DNA from 2 places in the Allorhizobium sp. DMC15 genome. Region 1 is predicted to be linked to the other one. Evidence: riboswitches for the same ligand, from Rfam matches in the RefSeq annotation. Region 1 holds a riboswitch; the other holds the start of a gene.

Region 1 (4,537 bases):
GCTGTCAAATGGCGCCGAGGCAAGCAGCCGCCAGGAACCACCCAGCTTTTGGCCGGTTGGAACTCGTGTCCGATCAGGGAGAGAGCAGATGAACAGGAAATGGCAACTCGTGGCGATACTGGCCGCCTTGGCGATTGCGCTCGTCATGGTGTTTGCCGCTGAACTGCTACAGGATGACACCCAAACGGCCCCAACCGATGCGCCGACACGGCACGATTCCGTTCCCGGCTTACCGCCAAGCGCGACCGGCGATATCAGCAATCCTTGAAACCGGTGGCGGGCGACGATCGATCGCACTCTTTGCCCAAATAAAAACGATCCCGCCGAAGCGGGATCGAGGTGGGAGCCCTGAGGCTGCCGGGGGAGGTTGGGGGAACATACTGACGATCAAACGGCCCAGAGTTCCAATTGTTCCACAGCGGGAACATGGTTTTTGACGGACTGCGATCGGTACTGGTTGGCACCAAGCGCAATCATGTGCGCGCGTGTGTTCCTCTCTCTGCAAGAACTGTCTGACCCCGCGCCCTCTTCGAGTTCGGCGCTAGGCTCACTGTGCGTCGTCGTCCGATGTCTTCATTGCATCGCCCAGGTTCCGTTTGACCGGGTCCGACAGGTTTTCGCCTTTGGCATCGCGGTCGATGTCGGGGTTGTCTTCTGCCGGCAGATAGCCGCGTGGCCGGTTCTCCTGTGGCCCTTCCCAGCGCGGGGACTGGTCCGTCGTTCCTGCTTTGCCGTCCTTTGGACCGTTCATACCCATTTTGATCTCCTGCGTTTTCATCTCCCTTCCAACCGCAGTTTCATGCGACGGTTCCCCCGGAACATTCGCCGGCGGCTTCTGTTTGTCGGATGGACTTCAACGCGAGGCATGGGAGAAAAAGGATGACGAAGCCACACGTGGTCATCATCGGTGCGGGTTTCGGCGGCCTGGCCTGCGCAAAAGCGCTCGGCAACAGTGATGTCAGGGTTACCGTCATCGACCGCCGCAACCACAATCTGTTCCAGCCGCTGCTCTACCAGGTCGCAACCGCCGCCCTCTCACCCGCCGACGTTTCAGAACCGATTCGTCGCACCCTTGCGCGTTATGACAACATCCGCGTGCTGATGGGCGAAGTCTCCGGGATAGACGTGGAGGCAAAGCAGGCGCTGCTCGCCGACGGCGCCCGCATTTCCTATGACCGCCTCGTCATCGCGACGGGATCAGAATACAATTACTTTGGTCATCCCGACTGGCACAAGCACGCGCCCGGCCTCAAATCGGTGCACGAGGCCCGCCAGATCCGCCACCGCCTTCTGCTCGCCTTCGAACGGGCCGAACGCAGCACGGACGAGAGCGAGAAGCGCAGGCTTCTCACGAGCGTGGTCGTGGGTGGCGGCCCGACAGGCGTGGAGATGGCAGGAGCGATCTCGGAACTCGGCACCTTCATGATCGCCAATGACTTCGACAGCCTCGCTCACGACCAGTTTCGCGTTCTGCTGGTCGAGGCGGGGCCCAGGATTCTGGCGGGCTTTCCGGAGGATCTGGCCGATTATGCCGCGAACTATCTGACCCGGATCGGCGTCGAAATCCGTGTGAAATCCGCAGTGGAAGAGATAGAGGCGACACGCATTCGTATCGCGGGAGAATGGCTCCCCGCTGGTTCCATCGTCTGGGGCGCCGGCGTCAAGGCGTCACCGGCTGCCCGTTGGCTCGGCGTCGAACCCGGCGCTGCGGGCCGTATCCCGGTCAATGCCGATCTTACCGTGCCCGGCCGGCCGGGCATCTACGCACTCGGCGACACGGCACTCACCCTCGGCGCTGACGAAAAACCCCTGCCGGCACTTGCCCAAGTGGCCAAGCAGCAGGGCACCTATCTGGGGAAGGCGCTGCGCGCGGAACTCTTGTCCGGCAGAACCCCGGGACCGTTCGCCTTTCGCAACCGGGGCAATACCGCAGTCATCGGCCGCAACGCCGCAATATTCGATTTCGGCCGATGGCATTTGAAGGGGCGCCTTGCCTGGTTCCTTTGGGCGATCGTTCATGTCTGGCTGCTCGTCAACTTCGAGAAGCGGCTGTTGGTCAGCATCCAGTGGGTCTGGCGCTACGCAACGCGGCAGCGCGGCGCACGGTTGATCGATGAGCACGCAGCAGATCGCCTGCGGTCCGTGCCTTGAAAGACCAACAATTCGATGGCCTGACGAAAATTCCGCTTCCGCGATCAAAATCGGTTGACGAATGTAATGTTATTACATATCGAACAATTGACGCAGGACATGCTTGACCAGTCTGTCGCGGAGGCTCTATGCAGGAGGCGACGGTTCCCCCACCGGATGACTCCGAGGGGATTAATAGGGAACACGGTGCGGAAGACCCTGTAGGGACCAAGACCGTGGCTGCCCCCGCAACTGTAAGCGGATTGCCGTCCATTCTCGCGGCGCGAAAGCGTCGGGCCACTGCGAGCGATCGTGGGAAGGCAGATGGACGACAGATATTCGCAAGCCAGGAGACCTGCCGTCAGATGAGTGAGAAACGTAGCGGACGGGGTGTTCCGATGGATACGAACTGGCTTGCAGACCGCGTCTTTCGCGCGGCTTCATGGTTGCCATTTTGCCTCCGGAGAAGTCCTGCGGAGGAAAGACTTGCCGGACATCATCAGCGATAGTTTCAGCAGGCCTGCTGGAATACACGGCGTGACCGCTGCCTTTCTCTTGGGGAGGGTTGGACGATGAGTTGTGATACCAGGGGCATATCCGTCAGGGCAGTTGACCTCGGTTGGGGACCCAGAACCTCGCAGTTTCTTGTGCGCAACGTCTCCTTTTCGATCGGGGGCGGGGATCGCCTCGCCATTGTAGGCCCGAACGGCGCCGGCAAGACGACACTTCTGCGTTGCCTCTATCGCGGTGTGACGCCGCTTGAGGGCAGGGTAGAAGTCGATGGCCAGGACATCGCCGATCTGACGCCCCGTCAGGTTGCCCGCCGGGTTGCCGTCGTGTTGCAGGAAATGCCGGCCGATTTTCCCTTCACCGTCCAGGACGTCGTCTTGATGGGACGCGTACCCTGGCGGGAAGGCTTGACCGGCTGGACTGCGCAGGACCGCGACGAAGCCCGCCATGCACTGGAACATCTGGATCTGCTCTCCCTTGCGTCCCGTCAGTTCTCCACGCTGTCCGGCGGTGAGAAGCAGCGCGTTCTCGTGGCGCGCGCGCTCGCGCAAAATCCGGAGGTCATCATCCTCGACGAGCCGACCAACCATCTCGATATCCGTCATCAGCTGGAGATCCTGGCCCTACTGGCCACCTTGCGGCTGACAATCGTCACCACCTTGCACGACATCAATCTCGCAGCCGATTTCGCCACCCATGTCGCGCTGATGCAGTCGGGCCGCATGACGGCCTTCGGCCACCCCGACGAGGTCCTGACCGACCATGCCATTTCCGGCACCTTCGGCGTTCTCGCCGAACGCCAGCATATGGCGAGTGCCGGCTCCTCGCGCTTTTCATTCTCCCTTGCCAACTCCTGATTTCGAAAGAACCAAGATGGTCTCGTTCCGCCTGTCCTCCGCCGCCACATTCCTCATCGCTGTCCTCGCCGCTTCGGCAGCCGGCGCCTTTCCTGTCACGGTGAAGAGCTGCAACCGCGATGTCACGTTCGAGGAGGCCCCCAAACGCGCAGTCTCCAATGACGTCAATCTCACCGAAATGATGCTGGCCCTGAAACTGCAGGACCGCATGGTCGGTTATACCGGCATCTCTGGCTGGAAGACGCTGGATGAGAGCCTGCGCGAAGGTGTGAAGGAACTGCCCGAGCTTTCTCCCAAATATCCGAGCAAGGAGGTCCTGCTCGAAGCCGATGCCGATTTCTATTTTGCCGGCTGGAACTACGGCATGAAGGTCGGCGGCGAAGTGACGCCCGAGACGCTCAGCCCCTTTGGCATCAAGGTCTATGAACTGACGGAATCCTGCAGCCACATCATGGCCAAGGCCAAACCCACCATGGACGACATGTTCGTCGACCTGCTCAACCTCGGCACGATTTTCGGCGTCGAGGATCGGGCAGAGGCCCTGGTCGCCGGTTACAAGACCGGTTTGACAAAGGTCCAGGAGCGCATCGGCACCATCAAGGAGCCCGTTCGCGTGTTCGTCTACGATTCGGGCACCGAAAAGCCGTTCACCTCTGGCCGTTTCGGCATTCCGACGGCCATGATCGAGGCCGCCGGCGGCATCAACATCATGGAGGATGTCGAAAAGAGCTGGACGGAGGTCTCCTGGGAGCCGGTGATAGACCGCAATCCTGAGGTGATCGTCATCGTCGACTATGGCGATGTCACCGCCGAGCAGAAGATCGCCTTCATGAAGGAAAACCCGGCATTCAAGAACCTCGACGCCGTCAAGAATGATCGTTTCGTCGTGCTCGCTTATGTCGAGGCGACACCTGGTCCACGCAATGTCGCCGCCATCGAACGCCTCGCCGAGGCTTTCCACCCGCGCAACATGTAATGCCGGCTGACCGGCCTCAGCTTATACTCTGAGGCCGCGACCGGCTGCATTTTTAAAAAACAGG
Region 2 (4,537 bases), 860 kb from region 1:
AGAAAACCACAAGCCGTCATGATAAACGTAGCCCGGCCGGTGGAACCGGTATCCCGGTACGTGATAACCATCGTGCGGCGACAGGACCGTCACCCGCTCGACATGGCGATAGCTGATGTGCCGTTCGTAGATGCGAACCTCAAGGCCGCCGGCCTGGACGTCAAACCCGCTCATCGCGAAACCGACAGCGGCCAGACATAGAGCGGTGAAAGCAGAAACAAGCTTCATGCACGTTACCCCCTCGGCTTGGCCTCCGCGCTAAAACTTCGGCCATCCTGGCCGACATAAGACCGGACCCTGGGTCACGGGCGAAGGCTTCATCAGAGGATGCTAATCGTGAGACATGCGACCGGCAAGAGGCGCGGCTCGTGTCATCTCACCCGAAACAGCGAGAGGGCGAACCCTGTCCGGCATCGCCCTCCCCGTATCCGCAATTGATGGATCCGTCCTGGCTTACGCTTCGATCTCGATATCGCCCTTGGGCCGTGAACAGCAGGCGAGGATATAGCCCTCATCGATCTCGTCATCGAGAATGCCGCCATTGTGGTCCATCTCGACCTCGCCCGAGATCTTCATGACCTTGCAGGTGCCGCAGAGGCCGGATTCGCAGGCCGCACCGATGCGCACGCCGGCCGCACGGGCGGCCTGTAGCACGGTATGGCCGGGGGCGCAGAGCCCGTCCTTGCCGGACATGGCGAACTTGACCTTGGTCGGCTGCTCGCCATCGGCATGATCGGCGACCACCACGAGCGGCTCCGGCTTGACCGGCTGGAAGGCTTCCTCGTGATAATTCTTCATGTCGAAGCCGGCGCCTTCGAGGGCCTCGCGCACGGTTGCCATGAAGGGCGCCGGGCCGCAGCAGAAGACGGTCCGTTCCAGGAAGTCAGGTGCCAGAAGGGCGATCTTCGCCTTGTCGATGCGACCCTTCAGGCCTGACCAGAGCTGGCCGCGCGACACCTGCTCGACGATGAAGCCCAGCGTCAGATGCGGCATTTCGCGGGCCTTGGCCTCAAGCTCCCAACGGAAGATGATGTCGTCAGGCGAGCGCGCGCAGTTGAGGAAGGTGATGTCGCTGTCGGGTGCCCGGTCACTCATGTCACGGGTCATCGACATCATTGGCGTGATGCCGGAGCCGGCCGAGACGAAGAGGTATTTCTTGGCCGGATGGCGGGCATAGGAAAAGTCGCCGAGCGGGCCGAAAGCCTTCAGCGCCATGCCCGGCTTCAGGTTGTCGAACATCCAGCGGGTGCCGATGCTTTCGGCCTGAGCCTTCACCGTGACCGCGACCGTATAAGGGCGCGAGGGGCTGGAAGAGAGCGTGTATGTGCGCATGACCGGCTCGGGAGAGACCGGGATCTCCAGCGTGACGAACTGGCCGGGCTGGTAACGAAACCAGAGGTTCGGCTTGTTCGGCTTGAAGGTGAAGGTCATCACGTCGGGTGCTTCCGGCGTGACGGCAACGCATTCGAGCAGATGCTCCCGGTCGGACCAGGGATGCATCTCGTCGACGTGACGGTATGGGTTGACCGCGATGTTCATCTTTATGCCACCGCCGAGAGGCGGGCCTTGTCGCCCTGCAGACGCTCAATCATGAAGTTCGAATACCATTCGACAAACTGCATGACGCCGCCCTCGTGATCGACCGAATAGGGGCCCGGTTCATAGGCCGGCGAGCGGATACCGAAGGCGTTTTCCTCGACGATCGAGCGGTCCTGGTCATTGGTCATGGTCCAGACATGGGTGAGCTCTTCGAGGTCGTAGTCGACGCCTTCGACGGCATCCTTGTTGACCAGCCAGGTGGTGGTGACGGCGGTTTCCTCCGCCGAGATCGGCAGGACGCGGAAGGAGATCGCGTGATCGCCGAGGATATGGTTCCAGGTCGTCGGATAGTGGAAGAGCAGCATGGTACCGATGTGGCTGATCGGCACGTCGGCGGAGAGCGGCTTCTTGACGGCGCGCTTGCCGGACATGGTGTAGCTTTCGGCGTCCTGGATCAGCGGCATGCGGGCAGTACGGAACTGGCCCGAAGGGTCCATCTTGAACTCGGACGGCAGGCCAGCGGCTTCGCAGCGCTGCCAGTGTTCGGCAATAAACGGATCGTCGCCGGCGCCCTGGACGCCGGTTGCGGTCGGGGCTTCCGGATAGGTGCGGCAGAGTTCTGGGTGGTTGCCCGCACAGTGGTAGCATTCACGGTTGTTTTCCCAGACGAGCTTCCAGTTACCCTTCTCGATGATCGTCGTCTTGTGGGCGACCTTGGCCTCCCACAGCCGATGCGGCGCCATGTAAGGCTCGATCGAAGCGCGAACGGGGGCGAAATCCGGGGCTTCGTTGGCCAGGCAGATGAAGATGTAGCCGGCGACGCTTTCGCAATGGACCGTCTTCAGGCCGAAGTCGGCCTTGTCGAAGTTCTCGCCCATCTGACGGGCAAAGACCAGCGAACCATCGAGATCATAGGTCCACTGGTGATAGGGACAGACGAGCTTGGCGGAGGCGCCTTTGTCCTGGGTGCAAACGCGGTGGCCGCGGTGGCGGCAGGTGTTGTGGAAAGCGCGGATGACCTGATCCTTGCCGCGCACGATCACGACCGGATAATCGCCGACCTGAACGGTGAAGTAGTTGCCGGCGCGCGGGATCTCGCAGTCGTGGCCCATGAACAGCCAGTCGCGATACCAGATCGTCTCCATGTCGAGTTTGAAGTAATCCTGGTCGATGTAAAAGGGCTGTTCAAGGCTGAAGCCTTCGCGGCGGTTCTTCAACTGGCGCAATGCCGTGGTCTGCAGGTCCATGTCGTCCTCGTTATCCTATATCGGCGGATGAGGAGCGCAGCAGGGAACCGCCCCTTGGGATGGGCAGAACACGGCTATCCCCGGCCGCCCGCCGCGACCTTGATTGTTCGTTTCCCGAGGCTGGTTTCCGGGCTCTGGAGTGGCCCATTCGCGGACCGCGCCGGCGCCTTCCCAGGGTCTCCCCCAGTGGCTTTGTGCCGAAGCGCATTCTCCACCACCGTTGCGGGGGCAGCGCCGGATTTCGACCGGCTTCCCGATTTCCCACCCTCCCTAGCAGGGCGGCACCTCGAGCTTGTTATCATCTAAACACAGTCGACCGGGGGGCGCTGCACTGCGAAACGACACGGCCGAAATCGTTTGCGACATGCCACAGGATCTGAAAACGCGGAGAGAAAACAGAGATTCCCCTTATATTTCCGGAAACTGCAGCAACAGGATGAATTTCTTCGTTTCAACCATGGCGCAAACGGGCAATCGAAGGACGATCCAAAGATTTGCGCTGCGGCAAGCCTCGCGAAACCTCGGCGCTGCAGAATACCATCAAATCATGATTAACCATGCTGCGGTAAGCTCAAGATACAAAGCCGGGCACCGTCAGAGCGTCACCATGCAGAAACTGAGATACTTCGCGGCATCCAAGACCGACAAGACTGCGGCTCCAGTCAAGGCGGCGCATACCGAATTCCTGCGAACCGGACGCATTTCGCGCCATCGCGACGACTGGGTGCCTGAGCAGCGGCGCTATCTCACCTATGAGGAAGTGGCGGAGCGAACCGGCAAGCGGCTGGAAGCGGCAGCGGACACGACGCATACCAGGATCAATTCCTTCCACCGGTCCATTCAGTTTCCGAAAATCATCTTTCACCGCACGCTGACCGACAGTCCGCATCTGGGCTACTGTCACGTGACGGCCGCGCGGACGAATTTCGCCCAATATGCCGATGTGCGCTGGGCCTTCTATATCGCCAATTTCTTTGCGGAGATCGGCGAGAGCGAAACATTCTTCGAACGCATCCGGCAGAATTATTCCCGGATGTATTTCGCCGTCGCGGTGAAGCCTGAAGCAGAGACAAAGGCCATGGCGATCGACCGCTCGATCCGTGAGAACGGCCTGCTGTTCCGGACCCATGATCCCAAAGAAGCCCTGCGCAATGTGCTGATGCTCGGGGCGCGCGATGCAGAGCTTCGCAAGATCATCGCGAAGCTCTGAACCAATCCGTCAGAATCAGGCGCCGAAGCCGCCAACCGGCTTCTTTTTGTAGAGCAGCCAGTCCTTCGAGACGTAATCCGACGCACCATAGACCGTAACGGTGTCGCCGCCCGCTGCCTTGGACGTTGCGAGCGCCTTCTCAGCGAAGTTGGTGAAGTCGAAGGCGTTCGGAGCCTGCTCCGAGAAGCAGATGCCGAAGGACATGGAAAGCTGGCCCAGGCTGCGTCCACCGTTCGAGCCAACAAGGGCGCTCGCCTTCAGCTTGCCGCGCACGAGGTCGACGACTCGGCTGATCTCATCCTGATCCGACGTGTAGAGCAGAAGACCGAAACGGCCGCCATCAAACCGGCAGGCGAGATCGCCACCGCCGGAGACGGCTTCCAGAACCTTGCCGACCTGCATCAACAGGCGCTCGGCGACGGTCGGGCCCATCTGTTCCTGAATGCGGGCATAATCGTCGATTTCGCCGACAGCGACGCCGCAGAGAACCGGCATTTCCGGATTGGAATAGATCTTGGCGACGGCCTTGTTGAAGGCGCGG

Evidence for each region. A riboswitch is a leader RNA that binds a small molecule or an ion and turns the genes downstream of it on or off. The one in region 1 is predicted to bind cobalamin.
Region 2: it holds a riboswitch for cobalamin, as region 1 does, so the genes downstream of both, ACT53S_RS04555 (aromatic ring-hydroxylating oxygenase subunit alpha) here and ACT53S_RS00390 (ABC transporter ATP-binding protein) in region 1, are expected to answer to the same signal.

What each region holds. Positions count from the first base shown of each region.
Region 1 is NZ_JBQUZB010000001.1:85,895-90,431, forward strand. It holds gene ACT53S_RS00375 (hypothetical protein) at 89-268, shown strand; gene ACT53S_RS00380 (hypothetical protein) at 548-757, opposite strand; gene ACT53S_RS00385 (NAD(P)/FAD-dependent oxidoreductase) at 880-2,151, shown strand; cobalamin riboswitch at 2,276-2,507, shown strand; gene ACT53S_RS00390 (ABC transporter ATP-binding protein) at 2,703-3,497, shown strand; gene ACT53S_RS00395 (ABC transporter substrate-binding protein) at 3,514-4,473, shown strand.
Region 2 is NZ_JBQUZB010000001.1:943,465-948,001, reverse strand. It holds gene ACT53S_RS04565 (BA14K family protein) at 1-228, opposite strand, end outside; gene ACT53S_RS04560 (hybrid-cluster NAD(P)-dependent oxidoreductase) at 454-1,539, opposite strand; gene ACT53S_RS04555 (aromatic ring-hydroxylating oxygenase subunit alpha) at 1,542-2,786, opposite strand; cobalamin riboswitch at 2,888-3,090, opposite strand; gene ACT53S_RS04550 (DUF6656 family protein) at 3,394-3,996, shown strand; gene ACT53S_RS04545 (GGDEF domain-containing protein) at 4,012-4,537, opposite strand, start outside.